2 regions of the Oleiphilus sp. HI0066 genome follow, and region 2 is predicted to be linked to the other one. Evidence: predicted binding sites of a transcription regulator. Region 2 holds the regulator's gene; the other holds the start of a gene.
What was found. The regulator PhoB, encoded in region 2, activates phosphate uptake and scavenging genes when phosphate is short. The targets are predictions, from matches to a motif close to TGTCATANNNNTGTCANA.
Positions count from the first base shown of each region.

Region 1: A3738_RS15990 (PhoX family phosphatase) is a predicted target of PhoB. The motif match lies at 3,208-3,225, and genes of this name have one in related genera.

Region 1 covers NZ_LWFH01001189.1:662-8,047, forward strand. The annotation lists partial or broken gene A3738_RS15985 (cadherin-like domain-containing protein) at 1-603, opposite strand, end outside; gene A3738_RS15990 (PhoX family phosphatase) at 1,059-3,137, opposite strand; gene tatA (twin-arginine translocase TatA/TatE family subunit) at 3,377-3,610, shown strand; gene ubiG (bifunctional 2-polyprenyl-6-hydroxyphenol methylase/3-demethylubiquinol 3-O-methyltransferase UbiG) at 3,614-4,354, opposite strand; gene A3738_RS16005 (hypothetical protein) at 4,607-5,032, opposite strand; gene A3738_RS29985 (hypothetical protein) at 5,029-5,418, opposite strand; gene A3738_RS16015 (hypothetical protein) at 5,760-5,957, opposite strand; gene A3738_RS16020 (hypothetical protein) at 6,049-6,333, opposite strand; gene A3738_RS16025 (thermonuclease family protein) at 6,511-7,032, opposite strand; gene A3738_RS16030 (hypothetical protein) at 7,308-7,386, shown strand, end outside.
Region 2 covers NZ_LWFH01001489.1:5,238-12,623, forward strand. The annotation lists gene A3738_RS23070 (GNAT family N-acetyltransferase) at 1-561, opposite strand, end outside; gene A3738_RS23075 (hypothetical protein) at 630-896, opposite strand; gene A3738_RS23080 (acyl-CoA thioesterase II) at 964-1,833, opposite strand; gene A3738_RS23085 (NAD(P)/FAD-dependent oxidoreductase) at 1,853-3,001, opposite strand; gene A3738_RS23090 (rubredoxin) at 3,001-3,165, opposite strand; gene A3738_RS32725 (chorismate lyase) at 3,313-3,858, shown strand; gene ubiA (4-hydroxybenzoate octaprenyltransferase) at 3,862-4,767, shown strand; gene phoB (phosphate regulon transcriptional regulator PhoB) at 4,878-5,573, shown strand; gene phoR (phosphate regulon sensor histidine kinase PhoR) at 5,626-6,927, shown strand; partial or broken gene cysZ (sulfate transporter CysZ) at 6,924-7,386, opposite strand, start outside.

The DNA.
Region 1 (7,386 bases), on a different contig from region 2:
TTGGTCAGTCGCTTCCTCAACAATCACATCAAAACTTTCAGTCGTCGTCTCAGAATCTGGATCGTTGTCGTTAAGAGCCTCTTCGAGCTGCGTCAACGCGTCATCTACGCTAATGTTGGAATCGAGTAAATCCTGAGCAATGCCTTGCGCGGCTTGAGCAAAATCTGGATTCTGAAGCGCAGCGGCGATGTCGTTCCCACCAACACTTTGAATACCAACTGCCTGAAGCGCGTTGGCAGTTGCCTCTTCGCTTAAACCGGCTGCGTCCTCACCATCAGAAGGCTCGTCTGACTCCAACTGAGAATCGACAATATTTGATTGCGCGTCGCTTGATTGAACCGCATCTGGTGATGCCTCTTCTTCTCCACCAGACGCGACTCCCTCGTCTGCGCTCTCGCCCTCAGTGTTCGACCCACTAAGATCTTGTTCCGCTTCGGTTATCTGACTATTTACGGTATCAGCACCAGTTGCTGCAGTATTAGTGGTTGTTGATTGCTGATTATTACTGCCCGAAGACCCATTCTCACTATTCGCCTCAGGGGTTACGCTGTTCTCGACTGCATCATTTAATGGGTTGTTTTCGTCATTAGGGATATCAGACATTGCGCTCTTCTCCAAACATTCAGATCACAACTCGATTTCGAGTTGTATTCAACGACAAACTCTAAAGCTTTGTTTTTTTACAAATAACTTTTCATGAAAGTAGTATTGATACGCGCGGTCTCAAGGAGGCGGCAAATAACCGTGATGAATATCACAGTAGAAACAAGAAAAGATAAAATCTATTCGCTATAAAGCATTGAAATTATTAGACAAATTCAAATTATTTAATTTGCTCAAGATTTGTGTGTTTTTGTTACACTTCTCGTTAGTTTTGTTGTTTGGGAAGGTTTTAAAAACAAGGTTAAAAGTTCATCAGTAAACGTCTGATGAAGGAGATAAATATAGAAGCTAATTCTATTAAATCTTTTCGAAATGAATGCAATCAAAAATGGATTTTATATGCATAGAAAAACAGCTCCCGAAGGAGCTGCTTTAAGGGGCAAACTTATTGCCGACTAAACACCGATTGCACCACCGTCTGTTTTACGGAATACAACTGTCGCTGCGCGAGGGCGAATGCTCGTACCTGATGGAGTTTCAGTTGTTGCATCAACCGCATATGGCCAGTTGCCTGGGTGCTGAATATTCGCAAAGAAACTTGAATTATCACTCGCAATCGCAAGCCCTGTCACTTCACAACCATTCGGACCAACAAAGAAACGACGTAATGCATCTTGATTCTCTGCCGAAATCACCTGCTGTTCACCATCAACACGTAACTTAGATGGAATAACAGCGAGCATTTGGTCGTTGGTATAGTTTTCAACTTCGTCTGCACCATTATCGGTTTGAATCCACATAATGCCGCGGTTATCAAACAACAGGCCGTCAGGGCTTGCGAACTGATTCATCTCAGTCAGACCAGAATTATTGTAGCTCGCTGCATCAACGCCCGAAGATGGTGCGCCAAATACAAAGATATCCCATTCAAATGCAGTTGGTTCTGCACTCTCATCCCAACGAAGAATATGGCCATACTTATTGTCTAAACGTGGATTAGCTGGGTTTGTCCCTGTTGTCGCATCACGGCGCGTATTGTTAGTGAGAGTGAGATAAACACTACCTGTAATTGGATCGACTGCACACCATTCTGGACGGTCCATTGGGGTTGCGCCCACGGCATCCGCCGCTCCTGGAGTGTTAAGAATCAATTCACCAAGAGAAGAGAACATATCGCCCAAGGTTGAGCCAGCCGTTAGGCTGTTATCTGCAATATAGTTGTCTGATAACGCCGTGCTCAATACTAGAGGGATCCACTCACCAGTGTTGTCGTCATTAAAGCGCATAACATACAGCGTGCCCTCATCCATGTACTTCGCACCTGTGGCTAAACGATCGCTTGGCGATGCATCTGCTGCATCCCAAAGTGCGGTGGATACGAACTTATACATATATTCAAAGCGCCCATCATGACCTGTATAAAATACAACGGGTTGTCCAACGGTTAACTTACCGAAGACACAGCCTTCATGACGAATGCGACCTAGTGCAGTGCGTTTAACCGCCATGCTTGTGTTGTCGTATGGGTCGATTTCAACAATATAACCGTGGCCATTTGGCTCGTTACGGTAATCCGTTGTTGGACCTGAGCCAGATGGCGTCGCGTCAAAACGCGTGAACTCATCGGCGACTTCAGAGCCGTCACCTTTTACATCATCCCAACCGTAGCGCGTATCGTCATCGTCTACACCAAGACGTTCATCCGCTGTGCTGCGCGTACCGGTATTAACAAAATAACCAGGCCAGTTTTCTTCACATGTGAGATAGGTTCCCCAAGGAGTATAGCCATTGCCACAGTTATTCAATGTTCCACGAACACGGTCCCCCGCTTGTGAATATGGCGTCACTAGCACTGAAGGATCTTGAGTAACAGGCCCCGAGATGCGCATTTCTGTCGCACCCGTAAAACGACGATTATATGAGTCATTGTCGACAACAGACCAAGTATCACCAGTTAAACGAATACGGATAACAGAAACACCGTGTGCGTTGATTTCTTTGCGTACTTCTTCAACATCTGTGCGCATACCGGTAATCGCGTCACGTGTTGCACCAGCAGGGTGAAGTGCATTTTGGTCGATATATTCGTGGTTGATACACAACAAGCCATCTGTCTCTTCGTCGTTTAATGGGAAGAAGTGCATGCCATCGTGGTGCATACCTACTGAGTTCGCTTGGTCTTCAGCAGTGTTCGTGCCGTCATCACGCCAAGCATTTGCAGTATTGTTAAGCGGCGTGCCCCAAGGCGCTAGTACCGATGCGGTATAACCCGCAGCAACGGTCACTGCATCAGTGAGAGAACCTGGAATAGACTCAAACCCCAAAGACACTGAACTCTGATCAGCACCGACAGAAGGGCTATCGCTACTGCTACAAGCACTCAAACCAAATGTAGACAGCATGCCTAATGCAGCCATGCCCCCAACACCGCCTTTTAAAACCGCTCTGCGGTTAAAATTCGCTTCCATTACCTCTGAAAAAGGCGCATTGGAACTCTTGTTAAACTTGCGCGGATCAAACGTCGCTTTACTCATTATCACATCCTAAATTTTATGGATTTATCTTGTTTGCGAAAAACTCACGCCGAAGAAACTAGCCGTGTGATGTGACAATTATTTGAAAAAAATATGACGTTTTAGCGGCAAACAATACAGGCATTCATCCACAACAAAGTACGGACTCGCGTCGAAAAAAATACATCTCGCTGAAGTAAAAATGTCATGTTTAAAAAATAGGATGTGTCGCTTTGGAATCACTCGAGTAGGTAAGAAAAATGGGGATTAGTCCAACACAGTTACTGATTATTTTAGCAATCGTAGCCTTACTATTTGGAACAAAAAAGCTTCGCAATATGGGTGGCGATTTGGGCAGTGCCGTCAAGAATTTCAAAAAAGAAATGAATCAAAACGAGCAGATACCAGAAGCAAGCCTGACACATTCTATTTCAGAAGCTGATTCGAAGGTCGACGCTACACCTGTACAGAGTTCAGCGCAGAAAAATAGCTAAGTTTCATCGCTGCTTTTCTGCGTAAATCATATAGTTGATCGCCAGCGATTCAATGATCGACATCGATCGATTGACAGGATTAACGCGCACACCAGCTTTGCGAACTACCTCGAAAGCGTCAGCGTTAAGGAACGCCTCAATCTCAGAAGGTTTTCTGAGCATAGAATAATGATGCGTTCCTTTTGGAAGCCATCGCAATACATATTCGGCGCCAAATACCGTCACAAACCAAGCTAGCCAATTACGATTAATGGTGGCAACAAAAGTGGCACCACCCTCTTTTACAAGTTCATGGCATGACGCCATAAACAAGGGAAGATTGGCAACATGCTCAACAACCTCCATGTTGAATACAACATCGTACTGAACACCTTCGTTTCGTAGCTCTTCAACTGAAATAAGACGATATTCAATATCAAGCTGCTGTTGTTCTGCATGTGTTTGCGCAATGGCAATATTCTTTTCTACGACATCGATGCCTGTAACCCTAGCGCCCAAACGCGCCAAAGATTCGCTCAATATTCCGCCGCCACAGCCAACATCTAAAACAGATAGACCAGATAAAGGCTTCAGGGAGTTTGCCATTTCGGATTGAGCGCAGAGTTGCTCGACAATCCAGTCAACCCGAAGCCTGTTTAATCGATGAAGCGGCCAAAATGGACCTTCTGCATCCCACCAGGTTTCTGCAAGTTGATGGAAGTGCGCGATTTCTCGTTGATTGATGGTCGTAGAATGATTTGTCACCCGAGTTCTCCAACAAACTAAGCCTTAAGAGTACGACTAAAGACGGAACGAAGTTCACCAAAGCTTAGGTTTAATCCGATAAGACAGGGATGGAGATAAATGTTTTTATAGGCGAAAAAAAGGCCGACTATTGTCGACCCTTTTTATTTGGTAGCGGGGGCCTCTACTGAAAAGAGCTATCAAACACATGTTTTATAAATAAATAAAGGCCATATATAACTAAACTGGCACCAAATATGGCACCAGTTTACATCAGTTACGAGTAATGCCGTTTTGAGGTAGTGAGGCTTTGCGAGACAGCATTGCGATTTCTGCAGTCATCAGTAGAAGGCATGCCGCAATGAACGATATAGTAGTGACGAGGATTAACCACCATGGCCCGCTAGCGGATAAACCTAGTAATATATAGGCGAAGATCAATAATATTACGGCAATAACAACCGCAACAGGAAACAAAGCATTCTTCCAGCTAAGCTCTGAAGCTTTAACATCCCAGACACCTGAGTGCATGGGCGATATCAGACCGACAGTGACTATTAGCACGCCCCAAACATGGGAAATATAAACGTTGAAAATTTCTTTAATCATCTCAGTTGAGTAAAGAGTTTCGAAGTAGAGTACGAGAGCCCAGCTCGTAATAAACAGCCAGTGCTTAATTGATTTCCCTTTAAAATTCATTCTTGAATAGTCCCTTGCTCAGAATTGTTTCTGGCGTCAGTAATGTTGTTATGTAGAAATTGATTAAAGATGTGGCACGAGACAATTTTGGATCTGGGTAACACGATACCGAAGTCATCAGGGTTTTCTCTGCCTGCTGTTTCAAAGTCCTCAATTGACGAAAAATAGTCATTAGAGAGTGTTAGCTCCAACGTTTCCGAGTCTCTATAGCCACTCATCATAGGGAGGATAGTTAAATAGCTAGACTCAGTCATTGGCTCAACTGTATCGAGCACATAGCCTACATACGCTTTTCGATTATCTAGAGTAACTTGCAGTGGTTTTTCTTCGATCATCGAAGTTAGGATGGTTTTGCTAAGATCGTCTTTCTGAAACACGTCGTACAATGCGCTAGCTCTGTCGGTTCTGATGTTTTGACCTACGATAAACAAGCCAGTTATAAGAGCCTGCCAAATTGTAAAGTGGAGAAGAGATTGAAATAGATTTTGCTCGAACAAAAGTCCAGTGTGGCAGTCAGCGCAACTCAGGTTTTGGATAAGGCGCGCGAAAGAATATGCGACGATTGAAAAGAATATGCCCCAAGAAAGAGACATAAGATAAAGGTGTTGCCCTGTCTTTCTAGCGGCCTGATACTTGAATTTAAATGTAGTGGATATGAAAACGTAACCGGCACAAGACGCAACGATGAGGACAAAGGCTATTCCATCAGCCGTCATATGATTCTATCCTAAGCTTGGTGATACGAGGACTCTTGGTTGCAATCTTTTTTCTTATTGCGAGCGGAAATAAGGTCTCTTACTGACCGTAAAAGAGAAGAGTTATCTTCAAAGGCTTCGTCCATTTTTCGATGCGCAACGCCATCGCCCACAATAGTGTAGTTTTTTCTCAGCACCTTAAGTGCATTAGCTTTGCGTTTATCTTCCATCTGAACCTCCATCGTCAGCAATAGTATGAGTGGAGGAGAGCTTTAGAGCAATTATATTTTGTAACGAGTAGTTTAAGAACTTAGAGGCAAATTAGAGCAACAAAGTGGTTTTGCTTCGTTCCAGCGCGTCTACAGCTTCGTCAATATAGTCATGTTTTTTAGGAATGCGGTCGATCATATCGCCGATGCAATTTACATGTTTAATCTTGAGGCTGCTTAATTTGATGATGCCTTCACCGTCGAATTTTTGTAGCTCCTCCTTAATTTTGAAAAGTAGCGGTTCAATTAGGTTAAAACGCTTGTCGGAAATCTCGCCGGTGGCTTGGCAAATAAGAGTTTTAAGCGTTCTTAGTTCCGAAATGGTTTCAGTAAGCATGGAAATCTTGACTTGGTTTAATGCGAGATTTTTTTGAAACTTATACTGGGACTTAGAAACCGAATAGGAACAGAAAGCTGCGTAGGCCGCTAGACCAGTTGCGATTACGGTTAGCCAATCCTGTAGGCTCGTAGTTTCGATAGTTTTCTCCTTTGGTAAGTGATAGACGGAAGCGTCTTAGTCTTCAGCGAGGTCTTGACACCAACCTAGGCGCTTCCCTCCGTTATATGGTCGAGCATGGCCTTGTTTTAGCATTTCCGATGCGATATCAATTTCCTCATTAGATTCGTTGATAACTTCTACTTTAGCTAGAAGTCTGCTGTATTTGTCATAATCAATATCGTAAAGAATGATACCTTTAGGGCTAAGTCGAGCGTAAGGGGTTAGTAAATTTTCTAGTGCTTCCTTTGCATTTTTTGCTGCGTTTTTTTCATACGCGCAGTTCCCTTTTATTTCGGGCGTGTCAATCCCTCTTATTCGAACAGGCATGTCTCGTCCTTTATATTCAGCGCCAGGAAGCCAAGTTACTGAGAAAGTATCACCATCAAGTACTCTGGTTAGATAAAAGTTGTCACCAGAATGAGTAAACGTTTCGCCGAAAATTTTGTTGCCTGTCCCTCTGATACCCTCATCTGAACACCCTAATGTCATCAAGGAGCAAATGACTGCTGCTAAAATGTCTTTTATTCGTTTGACCACTCTACGCCTCTCCCTGTGTATTTGTTTTTCCTTTGATAGACAAAACTACCACTCAACCCATATCACTTCTAATAATTTTGACCGATTTCTCTACTGAATTACCCTTCATTCAGTGCTAGCATCATAGCTATCAAAACCGCATCAAAAAGAACAAAGCAAGGACTCCGTAGTACATGTTCGAACCAACCTTCAAAAGCACTTGTATGAACGGTAGTTTTAACTGGGCTGTGTGACGAGATTTCTGTAAACGCTTTGTAAACACGGGAGTTGAACAAATGACGATGATTTTAACTAACAGCCTTGTTCAGTTTGTTGATGAGTATCAGGCGGCGATCGTCATCATTTCTAATGTTG
Region 2 (7,386 bases):
CAGAGGACGATTGCGATGTCCTTTTACGACTCTTTCAATTTTTGCCAAGCAGGCCTGCTGTTCTTCGTTGAGTGTAATACCTTGTTTGTTTGATGATTGAACTTGGAAGGGATAAAACTGAGTTAGTGCTTCATCAAAGTTGTCACTATCTATAACAAGCATTGCTTCGCTTTCTATCAGTGTATTTAAAAATCGAGAGTGGGATGCTTGAAGCTGGTTATCCGTATCGTCGATTAATACGAAGAGCAGTCCGCCGCCTTCGAGAACACCACTACTTGCTGCGATCGCGTCAGGATGAATCTCTTTGCGTAAGTCCCAAATGAGTATTTGGCTTTGTTGTCCGAGTATTTCGCGATAATGCTTGGGTGCAATGCATCGATCATGCTCGCTACGGAGTAAAGATGCATCATGCCCCAACAAAATAGCGCTTTGCCCGTCTGGGAGTTTTTTAGCTAGGACTTGATAGCTTTCCTTCACCCAATCAGCAGTGCCTTTTATCGCTATGCAGGCTCGAAAATGTTGCTGCTGAAGTTGATGGATATGTTCTTGTATCTGATGCATCGCTGATAAAACTGACAGATATAAAAAACGGAGCGTGTTGCTCCGTTTTAAATGCGTCATCTTCTGAGTTAGTAGAGTGCCGCTTCGTCGTCTAAGACTTCATTAATAATGTCGAGGAAGATTTTATCCGCATCACTATGTTCTTCTGGAATGCGCACAATGGTATTTGCGCTGATTTCTTCAGCGATTAATTTTGCTGAGTCTGGTTGGCCTTTGTGTTGACGCGCGATTTCCATGCATTTTGTGGCGATTGTCGGATCAGAGAGAACCTTGCGGATAAAGGTTCGTAGTTCACTGATTACCTTGGCTTGACGGCTTTCTTCAGCACTGCTCATGGCCATACTCCTTTGATATTAAATACTACCTTTTATCATGGCCCTGAACTCGCCATAGCGCAAGCGATTAAGCTGGCTTTTGTGGTTTTTTCCGAATCAGTGCTTCTTGGCAAACTGATGCAACAAGTTCACCTTTTTGATTGAAAATGTTGCCACGATTGAATCCTCTGCCGTTTGAAGCGCTAGGACTGTCCATATCATAGAGAAGCCAATCATCAACACGGAATGGACGATGGAACCAAAGCGCGTGATCAATACTGGCAACTTGCATGCCCTTTTGCGCAAAGCTCACGCCGTGAGGAAGCATGCTTGTGCCTAGCAAACCGAAGTCCGATGCGTAAGTCAGAATACATTGATGCAGGTATAGATCATCTGGTAGCTCACCTACCGCTCGAAACCAATTTTGTTTATAGGGTGCACGTACATCAGGATTTGAATAATTCACCGGATTAACGGGGCGAATCTCAATAGGGCGGTCGCGTGTAAACTGATCTCTAAGCTTTTCTGGGATCAGATGTTTAAAGCGCCTGCGCATATCTAGTTCAGAAAGTAAGACATCAGGTTCTGTGCTGGCAGGCATATCAATCTGATGCTCAAAGCCAATTTCAGGAACTTGAAATGATGCATTAAGGGTAAAGATCTCTTTGTCATGTTGACGCGCAATTACGCGACGAGCAGAAAAACTGCCACCATCCCGGAGAGATTGCACTTCGTATTGAATAGGTAAGTTTGGATCTCCTGCGCGCAGAAAGTATCCATGCATAGAATGTGCGATGCGATCTTCAACAGATTGATAGGCTGCCATCATCGCTTGGCCGCAAACTTGGCCGCCAAAGACATTAGGAAAACCTAGATCTTCGCTTGCGCCTTGAAAATGAGAATCGTCGATTTGTTCCAGTTTTAAGACATCAATCAACTGTTGAAGAACGTCGCTCATAGATATGTACTTCTTACTATTATTCTGGGTGGATAGCTTGAACTTGCTTTGCTAAAACCTGCTTTTGTTTCGTCGCATCGCCGGTTAATGCGAAGCCAAGAAGCTCGCCTTGATCCGACTTAAACAACGCTGTGGTATTGAACCCGTCTGATTCGATATCCCAAGTGCCATTTTCATTTGATGCAGGAAGAACAACGACAGGGCAGGCAGGTGTTTTAACTGCCACCGGCATTACACCATAACTCACAAGCTTCGGTTCGTCATTGAGTGTGCTGGCAAGCGCTCGAGCACATGCCATCATCGGCAAAACATAGAGCATAACCATGCCATCGACTTCTGCACAATCGCCCAGTGTGTAGACGTTCTTAGCGGACGTTTCCAAACTACGATCGCACGTAATGCCTTTATTAGTCTCGATGCCGCTCTCAGAAGCCAGCTTAGTATTTGGTGCTAAACCAATCGCACTAATCGCTATATCGGCTGAGATTTTTTCACCGTTGTCGAGCTCCACTATTACGCCATCAACAGTTTCTTGGATATCAACAACGCTTCGCTCAAAGTAGAAGTTCGCGCCGGCATCACTCAAGCTTTTTGTAACACATTCTGATGCTTCTGGCGGCAGCATGGTATCTAAAACATGTTGGCTTAAGCCGATCAATGACACTTCATATTCGCCATTCAAAAGATCGTTCGCGTATTCACAACCGATCAAACCTGTTCCGACAATTGCGACATGCTTTTTGCCTTGGCTAGCTGTGCGGAATGCGCGGTAATCATCAAGATCATTGATCGAGAAAATGCGGTCACTCTCAGGTTTAACAAACTTCAGTTTGAATGGACTTGCGCCCGTCGCTAATACGAGCTTGCTGTATTCGATCGTCTCATTATCAACGAGGATTGTTTGTTTTTCAGTGTCGATATTTTGCACACTTGTTTGTGTGCGTATTGACATATTTAACTGTTCTGACATTTGCACAGCATTAGACATTACTAATGCTTCTGCGTCTTTATTTTTGGTGAATCCCGTTGACAGCATCGGTTTAGAATATGCGCTGCCATCGTCTTGGGTAATCATTAACAGAGGAGTTTCAGAATTAAGTTTTCGAAATTCGCGGGCTACTGCATAGCCCGCCATTCCAGAACCAATAATGATGATCGCTTGGCTCATTAAGCTTCTACCATTTCGAAGTCTTCTTTGCCGACACCGCAATCAGGACATTCCCAATCGTCTGGCACATCTTCCCATTTTGTACCTGGTGGGATGTTGTCGTCAGGCCAACCTTCAGCTTCATCGTAAATAAGGCCGCATACTACACAAAGCCATTTTTTCATGGTGTTCCTCTTTGTTTCTGTTGGAAGGAATTCAATGGTCGGCTAATGTATCGGATATCTCCGAGTCTCTCAATGGCTGATCAGATCCGTGGTTTATATAAGCGGCCTTCGTTATACTTTGCGCTGACCTAGTGAGTGCCCATAAAAATGTGCTCATTTCTTCTGCTATCAGCAAGGTGTAAATTGCAAACCGAACATTTTCATTGGCATTCCTACCGGCGTGTACCTTCTTCTTTTATTCCTCGGGTTTGGCAATCGTGGGTACTCGATGCTGGATCGTTAACAAAGCGATTGCAGCAAGCATCAAACGGAAGTTTTAAAGTCCGTGTAAAGGCGCAGCAATACGCGAAACCAACAATGAGTGAGAGAAGAGCTTTGAATCTGTCGATAGGGCGCTACGCTTTGATTCGCGAGGTTGATTTACTTTGCCACGACAAGGTTTGGGTTAGTGCTAGAAGTGTTATTCCATTGCATTCACTGGTTGGTAAAGAGCGGCAGTTAAAGTGCCTGGGCTCAAAACCTTTGGGAGCATTTTTATTTGCCTCGCGGTCAATGAAGCGCGAAGCTATTCAGCTAACAAGAACATCTGGGGGTAATCAGCCAACTTACGCTCGGCGCTCTGTGTTTCGCTTACACAACAAGCCCTTACTAGTGGCAGAAAAGTTTCATACCTCAGTTATTCATCACTCTTAAGCTATGTTGAATCTAAGATATAAATTTAAAGAAGTTCTGACCCAAGCTGGTCTACTCGAAGGTAAACCGGCAGCATTATGGCGCTTGGCGCGGTTTGATAAGCCCATTGGTACATTCTTAGTGTTATGGCCTGCTATGTGGGCTTTATGGATTGCGAGTGATGGTTTGCCTTCAGCGCTTCATTTGTTTGTATTTGTTTCTGGAGCGATCGCAATGCGCGCTGCAGGCTGTGTGATTAATGATATTGCAGATCGCAATATTGATGGCCACGTTGAGCGCACTAAAGCTAGGCCTCTAGCTGCTGGTGAGTTGAGTTTAAAAGATGCCATCATATTTTTCGTCGTCTTATGTTTTTCAGCCTTGCTATTGGTTCTTTGTTTAAACACTAGTGCGATTGTTTGGTCCTTTGGTGCATTGGCCCTCGCGTGTATTTATCCTTTCATGAAGCGTTACACCTTCTTGCCGCAAGTCTTTCTTGGTGCTGCGTTTGCGTGGTCCATTCCTATGGCATTTGCAGCAGTCATCGAAAAGGTGCCGGCTCTTGCTTGGATAATTTTTACAGCAACGCTGTTATGGACTGTCGCTTACGACACAATTTACGCGATGATGGATCGTGAGGATGATCTGAAAATTGGAGTGAAATCCACAGCGATTCTGTTCGGTAATGCAGACCGATCGATTATCGCGAGCCTTCAAGTGTTGTTTGTGCTTGCGATGTGCTTGCTGGGCGAGCAGTTAAATCTCGGAAGCTTCTATTTCTTGTCCATTGTCGTCGCGTCAGTGCTGTTGGTATACCAACAACATTTGATACGTTTACGTTATAAAGACGATTGTTTACGTGCATTTTTGAACAATAACTGGGTGGGTTTTGCCATTTTTGTTGGTATCGCACTTGATTATGCGACTTGATGAACGTTTAAGCGCTTTTCCTGTCATATACTTGTAACAAACCTCCTTTCTAATACCGCGACGAGTAGGTATTTGCTCAGATGTGATTGAGCATAATGAGAGTGTAAGACATGGCAGATAAGAAAATCCTTATTGTGGATGACGAGTCATCCATCCGCGAAATGATCGCAGTAGCTTTAGAGATGGCAGGGTATACCTGTTTTGAAGCGAGTAATGCCCGTGACGCTCACAGCATTGTGCTAGACGATCGCCCCGATATGATCTTATTAGACTGGATGTTGCCGGAAACGAGCGGTGTAGAGTTTGCCCGACGTTTGAAGCGTGACGAAAGCACTTCTGAAATTCCAATCATTATGATCACTGCGAAAGTCGAAGAAGACAATAAGATTCAAGGCTTGGAAGTCGGAGCGGATGATTACATTACTAAGCCTTTTTCTCCACGTGAGTTAGTGGCTAGGTTAAAAGCGGTGCTGCGTCGAGCTAATCCACAAGGGTTAGAGTCTGCGATTAATATTGATGGCTTAGAGCTCGATCCAGTCTGTCACCGTGTTAGCTCAGAAGGTGAAACGCTTTCGATGGGGCCAACAGAATATAAACTCCTGCAGTTTTTCATGACACACCAAGATCGCGTCTACACGCGAGCGCAGCTATTGGACCTCGTTTGGGGTGGTAATGTGTATGTGGAAGAACGCACTGTTGATGTACACATTCGTCGTTTGCGCAAAGCGATCGGCAAACGCCATGAAGCCTTAGTTCAAACTGTTCGAGGTACCGGTTATCGTTTTTCTACCAAAACGGCGCATTAATTGGCTAATATAGCCTTATCTATTTTGTGCGAGTTTAAAGGAAGCAAAGCGAATGCATAAACGCGCGTCTGCACATGTCCGCTATTTAGTGTGGGCATTTGTGCTAGCTGTTTTACTCGGCTTAATCACGGACCTTCTCCTTCCTAGTCTTCTGGTGTTCTTTGCGAGCTATAGCTTGTGGATGGTGCGACAAGCACTTCGTTTACATGCTTGGCTCTATCCAACTAAAAAGCCAAAAGAAGTGCCTGAAAGTTATGGTTTATGGGGAGACCTTTTTGAAGGTTTGTATTACACCCAATTGCAAAATAAAAAGGCACGTAAGCGCTTAAGCAAAATGATTAAGCGTGTTCGTAATTCGGCGAATGCTCTGAAAGATGCCGTTGTGATGACCAACGAAATGGGGCAAATGGATTGGTGGAATGAAGCCGCAACGCGATTATTTGGCTTTGATGATGATAAAGATCAGGCTCAACTTGTTACAAATTTAGTAAGAGATCCTGAATTTAAAGCCTATTTTGACGCAAAGAAATATGATGACGCTTTAGAAATCACATCCCCGACTGATCCCAATCTCATTATTCGTATTCACATTACTTTGTTCGGTAAACAGGAACGTTTGATCTTGGCGCAAGACGTCACGCGCCTACATCATTTAGAACAAATGCGACGTGACTTTGTCAGTAACGTCTCGCATGAGCTACGTACACCATTAACTGTGATTCGCGGTTATCTCGAAACGCTGATTGATAGTGAAGAGGCTCCTGAAAAATGGCATCGAGCCCTAATGTCGATGGAAGGACAAACGAATCGCTTGGAAGCGATCATTAATGACTTATTGGTGTTAGAGAAATTTGAAGCACAAGATCGCGTTCATGCTGAAAAAGAAGTATTGATTGTGCCATTGCTCGAGAGCGTACTTCATGATGCAGAGCTGTTCAGTGCGGATAATGAACATCAAATTTCGCTCGATATTGTTTCAAATGCCAATATTTTTGGTGTTGAGAATCAATTACGATCTGCGATTTCAAATATCGTGTTTAATGCCGTGAAATATACGCCAGCAAAAGGCTCTGTCGTCATCCGCTGGTGGCAAGATCATGGTGGTTGCCACTTGTCAGTGACGGATACGGGGTGTGGTTTTGACCCGATTCATATCCCACGTTTAACGGAGCGTTTCTATCGCGCCGACCCTAGCCGAAACTCTAATACTGGAGGCTCTGGTTTAGGGCTTGCCATCGTAAAACACGTGTTGATCAACCATGGTGCGAACTTGGAAGTACAAAGCGGGATTGATCAGGGAAGTACGTTTACCTGTCACTTCCCCAATCAGCGTGTCGTCGTGCCTAAAGATTAAGCCTTATAAGCATCTCGTTGTTTCAGCCAATACACAACGCCACCACATACTGCGGCTGGCAGTACTACTAAATTGATGATTGGAACGAGGGTTAAGCCAAAAGTGCATAAGCCGAAGCCCAATGCGCTGGCTCGGTCTTTTGCTAGGAATTTTCGTAAGTCTGGAAATGACATGCGATTGTTGTCGGCAGGGTAATCCACATATTGAATCGCCATCATCCAACCTGAAAACACAATCCAAATAATGGCTACTAAGGCATTTACTCCCGGAATAAGTCCGAGAAAAAACAAAGCTGCGACGCGCGGTAAATAATAAGCCAGCTTTCTCAGTTCTCTAAATATCGTTCTGGGGATCAGTGCCAGAAGCTCTTTTGCGGTAAATGGACTCTCGTCTTTTTTACCCGCTAATTTGTTTTCAACAACTTCAGCTAGAAAGCCATAGAAGGGCGCACCGATTAAG